Regions from separate parts of the Serratia sp. KH_031 genome, predicted to be linked through region 3. Evidence: predicted binding sites of a transcription regulator. Region 3 holds the regulator's gene; each other region holds the start of a gene.

Region 1 (3,192 bases), 1.3 Mb from region 3:
AGACATTTTAGAACCTGCACCTTCACAGAGCGCACGCTTGGTGACGAAGTTCAGAATACCGCCTTCACTTTCGCCCCCCGCGAACCAGTTTTGCACCGTGGAGTATTTCACTTCGGCATCTTTATGCAGGATCACTTCCACGACCGCCGCGTGCAGTTGATAACTGTCGCGAACCGGAGCCGAACAGCCTTCAATATAGCTGACATAACTGCCTTCATCGGCGATCAAGATAGTGCGTTCGAACTGGCCGGTTTTAGCGGCGTTGATACGGAAATAGGTCGACAGTTCCATCGGGCAACGCACGCCTTTTGGCACATAGACGAAAGTCCCGTCTGAGGCCACAGCAGCATTCAGCGCGGCGAAGAAGTTGTCGTTATGTGGAACGACGCGGCCGAGATATTGGCGCACCAGTTCGGGATATTCTTGGATCGCTTCGCCGAACGAGCAGAAAATTACCCCGCTCTCTGCCAGTTTTTCGCGATAAGTGGTGGCAACAGAAACCGAGTCGAAAATCGCGTCCACCGCCACTTCGCTACCTTCGCGCACCGGAACGCCCAGCTGATTGAACGCCGTTTCGACTTCGCTGGTCAGATAATTATTTTCCGTGAGTGCCACACCGGGTTGCTGTTCCGCTCCCGGCTGCGAACCGCAAGCATCGTCGCAACTGCCACAGGACGGCGCGGAGTAATAACTGTAATCTTGATAATTCAGCTTGTCGTAATTCGCTTTCAACCAATGTGGCTCTTCCATCTCCAGCCATGCACGATAAGCCTGTAAGCGGAATTCCAGCATCCACTCAGGTTCGTTACGCTTGGCAGAAATCGCGCGCACCACCTCTTCGTTGATCCCTTTGGCCAACTCATCAGTTGCCAGTTGGGTAAAGAATCCTTCTTTATAGCGACCATCGCTGACCCAAGCCTGCACATCATCGGTTGTTTCTACATTGCTTCGTGTCATGTTGATTGCATCGCTCAAACGCCAAAACTCTCACCACACCCACAGGCATGTTGGGCTTTGGGGTTATTGAATTTGAATATCTGATTCAGCCCATCACGGACAAAATCTACCGTGGTACCGTCGATAAACGGCATCGCTTTCAACGGCACATATAATTTGGCACCGTCACGTTCAAACAGCAGATCGTCAGCAGCAGGCTCACGTGTCAGATCCAACACATAGGCAAACCCGGCACAGCCCGATTGCTTCACCCCGAGTTGCAGCCCTTTGACCTGCGAGTCTTGCTGCATCAGTTTGATAATTTGCTTTACCGCGCTGTCGCTAAGCGCAACGCCTTGCCAGACATTTTCATCTAGGGAAAAAGTACCGACAGTTTCCGTTTGCATAAGATTTACCTCGTCGTGATGCCAACCCAGATACTGATTATCTTCCAGTTACTGACTATGTTAGTGATAACAATTATCACTTCAACCGTTTGTTTTACGCGGGTATGCAGTTTGGCGATCGTTTTCGAACCACCACAGCCGAACCCCAAGTAAGAATGATAGCCAATATCCCTATGAATTTATTGATATATTCGTGCTATTTCGCTTAGTCCACTACGGTCGTTAATCTCCGTTTTAAACATTCATAGAAAATACCTATTTCTGCATGTTGTCTAGATTTAAACGTGCCCCTCGCTGGCTAAAAAACTGCCAGCCCACTCATTTAAGTTTAGTCGCTGCTGGTCAAATTGGGCTTCTGCGCGAGATCCGATAAAAAATCTTCACTTAGCGATTGATCGTTTCAGTGAACATAAATATGATAATGATTATCATTAAGATTGATTCAGGCGTGGATAAATGAATACTTCGTTCAATGCGTGGCTGCTGAGTAAACCTAGTGTGATTTAGAAAACTAAATAGATTAAGCTAGGCAAATGACGAAAGAGGCCCACATGACCAAACGTAAATTATATAGCTATGTCCGCTGGAGTTCTGACAGGCAATCCAAAGGGACAAGCCTCGATAGGCAGACAGCCAAGGCGAAAGAGTTCGCCCACTCCCACAATTTGGAGCTTGTGGAACTGCTGGACGCTGGCTTGTCTGCGTATCGTGGCAAGAACACCACACAGGGGGCCTTAGGCGGCTTCATACAGGCCGTAGAAAGTGGAGCCATACCAAACGACAGCTATCTATTTGTGGAGAACCTCGACCGCCTGAGCCGTCAAGATATCCTAACCGCCAACAAGTTATTTTCCCACCTTCTGGAGCTGGGCCTTACGGTTGTCACCGGGATGGATGGCAGGATATACACAAGGCAATCAGTTACAGCCAATCCTACCGATCTAATGTTGTCAATCCTGCTATTCAGTCGAGCCAATGAGGAATCCGCCACCAAACAGAAACGCGTGTACGGCAATATCGCCGCACTAGTGGAGCGCCACAAAGCAGGCTTGCCAACCACCATTAAAACAGCCGGATCACACGTCTGGTGGGTCGATGCCAGCGGCGACAAGCATACAGCAGTACAACCCCACCCCGCACTGTGGGAAGCTGCTAGGAAGGCCGTAGAGCTGTTTCTAGATGGGTATTCAGCCCATGCTGTGTGTGATTACCTCAATGAGCATTACGACGCCCCGCCTGTACGAGTCACCAAAGCAACCAACAACCCGGACAATCTGGGAAAGTGGTCCTATCCCCTGCTCCGCCGTATGAAAACCTCGAGAACGCTGATCGGTGAACGCACCATTAACGCGGGTGATATTACCTACACCCTAGAGAACTACTATCCGGCACTGTGCAGCCCTACAGAGTTTGCTCTGTTGCAAGACTTGAACGAGAACAACAAGCTAACGCAAGGCCCTAAGAAAACCCGGATCACTTTGCTCTCTGGGTTGGGGGTATTGAAGTGCGGGCACTGTGGGGGCGCTATGACATTCATGATCGGCACTAAAGGAAAGATTCGCTACATGTGCGCCAACGGCAAGGACCGGATCGGCAACTGCAAAGCGTGGTCTATTGGGTTGGATATATTGGAGCGGACATTAGTCCCGGCACTGGTACGCGGCTATATGGATTACACGTTAGGCGGCAATGCCAAGGGTGACGACATCAAGGAATCAATACAGAGCGCACAGGAGGCCCTACAGGCGATTGAGTCACAGATTGAAAACATCACCAACGCAATCACGTTAGGCGGCAATCTGGCCCCGTTGGTTGAGCGTATGGGGGCATTATCCAAAGTGAAGGATTC
Region 2 (3,192 bases), 1.9 Mb from region 3:
GGAATCGCGCTAAATTGCGGCCACAGGCTGTATTGTAGTTGATCGTTTTGCAGGATCAGGCAAATCTGATTGGCATCATCAAACGGATTCAGGGTTTCCACAAAGGGCTCCTTGTGCGTGAAAAGTGGGGGAAATCAGTGACGCCCAGTGCGCTTGTAAGCCGTCGATCAAACCACCGCGCCAACACAAAGCATCATGACCGCCCTCGACCACTCGGTAATCCACCTCGTGCCCAGCGGTGTGCAATAACTCCGCCATTTGATCGCTGACGCGATGAACCAACTTTTCGTGGTTACCGGCTTCCATAAAAATTTTCAGTTTTCTTTGGCTATTACCTTGATGACCAAAGCGCTGTTGCTCGACCTGTTTAATCAGCCAGCAAGCATCTTCAGGCCAGACTGTGTGTTGTAGCAGATCGCGGCGCGGCCACCAGAAAGATCCCGATTGGCTGATTACCGCACCAAAGCGTTGCGGCCAGTTCAACCCAGCGAACAACGCAGAAAGACCGCCAAAGCTTTGTCCGGCGACCACGGTGTTTTTCGCATTGCTGCTGTACAGTGCCCAAGCCGCCAACTGGGGTAACAGTTCCTCCTGTACCGCCAGCCAGAAATCGTCGTTACAAGGCAGTTCCTGCGCTCGGTGTTTTTGGTCGATGATATCGATCAGCAGATAGGTCGCTTCAGGTAATTTACCTTCACGCGTCAGTTGCATTAGCGGCTCCCACACCGGCATCTGCTGCGCCCAAAATTGGCCATCTAATAAGACCGCCAACGGACGTTCTGCCGGATCGGTATCGCCAGTGGTATATACCCAAACATGACGGCTGTTACCCAAACGCGAGCTGTGCCAGAGATGTCGCTGTAACTTGGCCGGGGGGGCTGGTGTGCAACGCCCGCTGGCAACAGCATAGCGATCAAAATCCTGCCAAGCCGTTTGCTGCGGTGCCTGTGGCATATGTAAGCCTGAGAGGAAATTACCCCCGCTATCCGGCCACGAACGATAAGGATTGAGCAGATCATGAGTCGCGCTGGCAAAAATCTGGTGCCACCAATGGCGCACCGCGTGCATATGGCTATGCGCATCACTACTATCTGAAGTCGTTAAAGGACGATCGTCCAAACAAGGGATGAAGCAGTAACTACCGCGCCAATCGGCTTTCAATTCCGTCTGCCAATACCACACATCCGTGCCTTTCAGTCGTTGCAGACTTTGTGGCGGATTGGGCTGATGGTGGTCGGTCAAACAGTTAATGTGAACCCAAACTCGTTGATAGGCAGAGGTCAATTCGCACCCTTGCGGATCGCGCCAGAAAAATGTGACTTTCCAATTTTCCCCATCCACCGGTTCTACCAACGGCGTACCTCGTTGGGCAATCTTCAGCCACCAGCCAGAACTTCCAACATGTTGACTTACCAATAATCGATCACTTTCGGACTGCTGTTCAGTGTTCAAAACGCCAATTCCTCTGTCGCCCTAACTTTTACCCATAAATGCTAAATCGAATACTATTGATAATTATTTTCATTTGCAATACCGTGTAAAGGCTCGTAAATAGAGCCGGTATTCTTCAACAGGGACGGATGCTGACATTTAGGGTGCTGCCAGCCTTATTCGACCGCACCACAACTTTCCATACAAAAAACTACAACCGCCCTTCCCCTTCAGTGGGAGCGGCAGCAAGGTAGGATATTTCAAATGAATCGGAAGTTATCTCGTTATTCTTTAGCCACAGCTATCGGGTTAGGATTAGGCGCGTCTGCATTTTCTCCCGTCATCTACGCACAGCCCACTGAAACAGAAAACAAAACCACCGAGGAAGACACCATTCTGGTGACGGCAGCCAAGCAAAACCTGCAAGCCCCCGGTGTTTCCACCATTACCGCCGATGAAATCAAAAAGCGCCCTCCGGCACGCGATATCAATGAACTGATTCGCACCATGCCCGGCGTGAACCTGACCGGTAACTCCACCAGCGGACAGCGTGGTAACAACCGTCAGATTGATATTCGCGGCATGGGGCCAGAGAACACGTTGATCTTAATCGATGGAAAACCCGCCTCCAGCCGTAATTCTGTGCGTCAAGGCTGGCGTGGTGAACGTGATACCCGTGGCGATACCGCTTGGGTACCACCGGATATGATTGAACGTATCGAAGTCATTCGTGGGCCAGCAGCGGCGCGCTACGGTAACGGCGCGGCGGGCGGCGTGGTGAATATCATCACCAAGAAAGCGACTCAAGAATTGCACGGTACATTGAACGCTTACTTCAACGTGCCACAGCATAAAGAAGAAGGCTCCACCAAACGTACCGATTTCAGCCTGACCGGACCACTAAGCGATACTCTGAGTTTCCGCCTGTTTGGCGGCTACAGCAAAACACAGGCCGATTCCCAATACCTCAATGACGGCCATCAGTCCGAGCGTACCGGCAGCTATGCCGATACCATTCCCGCAGGTCGTGAAGGGGTGATCGACAAAGATATCAATGCCATGCTGCATTGGGACTTTGCACACCTGCAATCGTTGGAATTCGAATACTCCTACGGCCGTCAGGGCAACCTGTACGCGGGTGATACGCAAAACACCAACACCAACCCGTTAGTGAAAAGCATGTACGGCGAAGAGACTAACCGTATCTACCGTGAAACCTACGGCATGACCCACCGCGGAGCTTGGGACAACGGCATCAGCACCACCAACTACCTGCAATATGAACGCACCCGCAACACCCGTCTAAACGAAGGGTTAGCCGGTGGCACCGAAGGGATTTTCTCGGATAACGGCTACAACACGATTCGTCTGGATGATTTCTTGGCGCACAGCGAAGTTAGCATTCCATTCGATGTTGTGGTTCCGCAAACCGCCACGCTGGGTACCGAATGGAACCAGCAAAAAATGAAAGATCCGTCGTCCAATACTCAGGCCATGTCTGGAGGCAGCATTCCAGGCATCGACAGCACCAATCGCAGTCCTTATTCCTCAGCCAATATTTTCTCGCTATTTGCTGAAGACAACATGGAGCTGACCGACACCACTATCCTAACGCCTGGGTTGCGTTACGATCTGCACTCCAAAGCTGGCAATAACTGGAGCCCGTCACTGAACCTGTCGCAGGAGCTAGGTGAATACTTCACGCTGAAAATGGGTATCGCGCGAGCCTACAAAGCACCGAACCTGTTCCAGAGCAACGAA
Region 3 (3,192 bases):
TCTGGGATACCTTGTATTGGGGCGGTTTCGACTCAGCCAACGATTGGGCGAACAAAGGTTACGAAGTCACGATTTCTAACCCGGATTACGTCTACCTCGATTTCCCTTATGAAGTGAACCCGAACGAGAGCGGTTACTACTGGGGCACTCGCTTCAGCGACGAGCAGAAGATCTTTAGCTTCGCGCCAGACAACCTGCCGCAGAACGCCGAAACCTCGGTTGACCGTGACGGCAACCACTTTACCGCTAAGAGCGATAAACCGTGGCCGGGTACATTCGGTCTGTCTGCCCAACTGTGGAGCGAGGTCGTTCGTACCGACAAACAGGCAGAATACATGTACTTCCCTCGTGTTCTGTCGGTGGCAGAGCGTGCATGGCACCGTGCAAGCTGGGAGCAGGATTACAAGGCGGGTCGTGAGTACAAAGGTGGCGAAACGCACTTTGTTGATACCAAAACGTTGGACAGAGATTGGCTGCACTTTGCCAACCTGATGGGACAGCGTGAACTGGCCAAACTGGATAAAGGTGGCGTTAGTTACCGTCTGCCAGTCCCTGGAGCACGTGTTGTGGGCGGTAAACTGGAAGCCAACATTTCATTGCCGGGTCTGGGTATTGAGTACTCAACCGACGGTGGTAAGCAATGGCAACGTTACGATGCCAACGCTAAACCAGCCGTGGCAGGCGATGTACAAATCCGTGCTGTTAGCCCGGATGGCAAGCGTTATAGCCGTGCAGAACCCGTGAAAGTGTAATGACTGAATGCCCACTTGCGTGTCGGCGGGTGGGCAAACAGTAAAGTGAGTGTGAGAGGGTAGTGAGTTAGCTGTAAAGCAGTACCGCGTAGAGAGTGCCGCTGCAATTGTAGTATTTCATGACATGATCTTTCCCCCGGTGCTGCCGGGGATTTTTTTGTCTGTAAATCATAGGTATAAAAAAACCGCCTGTTATCGGCGGTTTCTGCATTCTGGCTTACCCAGAATTATCTTTTATTGTGCAGCGAGTCATCTTCAAGGCAGTCACCTGCTTCACAGTGACCGTACAAATACAGGCTATGATTGGTGAGTTTGATGCCGTGTTGTTTAGCGATATCACGCTGACGGACTTCGATAGATTCGTCGCTGAACTCGATCACTTTGCCGCAGTCTAGGCAAATTAGATGGTCATGGTGATGTTGTTGTGTCAGTTCGAACACGGATTTACCGCCTTCGAAATTATGACGAGTCACGATCCCTGCATCATCGAACTGGTTCAACACACGGTAAACCGTTGCCAAGCCAATTTCTTCACCCATATCTATCAGTTTTTTGTACAGATCTTCCGCACTGACGTGATGGCATTCCGGATCCTGTAGCACTTCCAGGATTTTGAGTCGCGGAAGCGTGACTTTTAAGCCGGCCTTCTTCAGTGCAGTATTGTTGTCAGTCATGCGGATTCTGTCCTGTTACTATGCTAAACAAAGTGAAGGCTAAACAAGTTAGGGCGTTGTCGCCTGTAACATCGGTCGGCACAAGAGTTAATTGCGTCTCATTATAGAACCGGTAGCTATAAATAGAAACCGCCGATTGTTAACAAAGAGTCATTAGCATTTTTTGCATGGTGTGCAGCCAATGCGTTGATGAGCGGGATAAACCGTTGACGCAGTCTACCGTAATGACGTGAGAAGTTACAAATTTGTAGCTTCTATTACTTTAATATCTGCTGCCTATGAAAGCCCTGCATTTCACAGGGCTATGGCGTGATTAACCAATAATGTCAGCGAGGCTCAGCTCTTCAGAAATCTGCTTAACCCAAGCATTCACACGCTCATTGGTCAATTCTGGTTGACGGTCTTCGTCGATCGCCAAACCGAGGAAGTGATTATCATCAGCTAAACCTTTTGAGGCTTCAAAATGGTAGCCTGTGGTTGGCCAGTAACCGACGATCGCGGCACCGCGTGGTTCGATGATGTCACGAATAGTGCCCATCGCATCACAGAAGTATTCAGCGTAGTCTTCTTGGTCACCACAGCCGAACAGTGCAACCAGTTTGCCTTCGAAATCAATTTCTTCCAACGTTGGGAAGAAGTCGTCCCAATCACACTGAGCTTCACCGTAATACCAAGTTGGAATACCGAGCAGCAGGATGTCGAACTTTTCCAGGTCTTCTTTGCTGCTTTTGGCAATGTCGTGAACTTCAGCCACATCTTTGCCCAATTGTTTTTGGATAGTCTTAGCAATGTTTTCGGTATTGCCAGTGTCGCTGCCAAAGAAAATGCCTACGATTGCCATATAGCGTATAACCCTTTAGATTCAATAAATTGTGCCGCGATAAGAGCCTGTAGCCAATGTGCGTCTCTTACCGGTAAATGCGTATCATGCCAGAAATTGGCCCTTGGGTTTTATCACGTTAATGCGATACCAAGGAAAATGGTGTTGATCTGGTGTTGTCCGTAACACCATGCCAAACAAGATTAATGTCCCAGCGGTTCGTCCGCCAGTTGCGCCAGTAACATCTGTTCGATTAACTCGCTGCGGCTGATATTGCGCTGATCCGCCAGTTTGTTTAGGGCGTCCACCGCTTCTGCGTTGATTTTCAGCTCTACACGACGTAAACCGCGCACTTTATCGCGTCGTAGCTGATTACGCTTATTGATTCTAAGCTGCTCATCGCGCGATAACGGGTTGGTTTTCGGGCGCCCCGGACGGCGTTCATCTGCGAACAGATCCAGCGTCGTGCGATCCGTGTTTTCTTTTGCCATAGGTAGCGGTACTGCAAGGGAGTTGAGTCCAGGAATACCGGACGATTAACACAATTCGGGTCAATAAACCCTAACCCAAATTTGCTTCCCAATCTGAACCAGAATGGGGGCAAAAATTATAGCGCGCCATCTTACCTTGCAGGTGCTTAAACAACAATGTTTACGCGCTAAGCTATTATCTTTAGCGCGTTTTTTCATCAGCCGGCTTTGACTCTTCACCAAGAAAGCGATTAATAGCGCGTAATACCGCGTCAGGTTTTTCGGCGTGAACCCAATGTCCAGTCCCCGCGACAACATGAGCTCGAGCCTGTGGAAACTGGCGCGCGATATCGTCACGATATTTATCCTGTACATAAGGCGATAACCCACCGCGAATAAATAGGATCGGATGCGGCCAAGCGGGCACGCCCGGCCAGCCGATGATGTTTTCATATTGTTCGATCAGCACGGGTAAA

What was found. The regulator Fur, encoded in region 3, represses iron uptake genes when iron is present. The targets are predictions, from matches to a motif close to ATAATAATGAGAACNACTATCAA.
Region 1: sufA (Fe-S cluster assembly scaffold SufA) is a predicted target of Fur. The motif match lies at 1,401-1,423, and genes of this name have one in related genera.
Region 2: fes (enterochelin esterase) is a predicted target of Fur. The motif match lies at 1,503-1,525, and genes of this name have one in related genera.

What each region holds. Positions count from the first base shown of each region.
Region 1 covers NZ_CM174496.1:2,270,019-2,273,210, reverse strand. The annotation lists gene sufB (Fe-S cluster assembly protein SufB) at 1-957, opposite strand, end outside; gene sufA (Fe-S cluster assembly scaffold SufA) at 972-1,343, opposite strand; gene AC3ISQ_RS10175 (recombinase family protein) at 1,895-3,192, shown strand, end outside.
Region 2 covers NZ_CM174496.1:1,650,419-1,653,610, reverse strand. The annotation lists gene AC3ISQ_RS07310 (MbtH family protein) at 1-101, opposite strand, end outside; gene fes (enterochelin esterase) at 79-1,452, opposite strand; gene AC3ISQ_RS07300 (TonB-dependent siderophore receptor) at 1,696-3,192, shown strand, end outside.
Region 3 covers NZ_CM174496.1:3,524,429-3,527,620, reverse strand. The annotation lists gene AC3ISQ_RS15800 (beta-N-acetylhexosaminidase) at 1-752, shown strand, start outside; gene fur (ferric iron uptake transcriptional regulator) at 980-1,426, opposite strand; gene fldA (flavodoxin FldA) at 1,740-2,267, opposite strand; gene ybfE (LexA regulated protein) at 2,450-2,737, opposite strand; gene ybfF (esterase) at 2,919-3,192, opposite strand, start outside.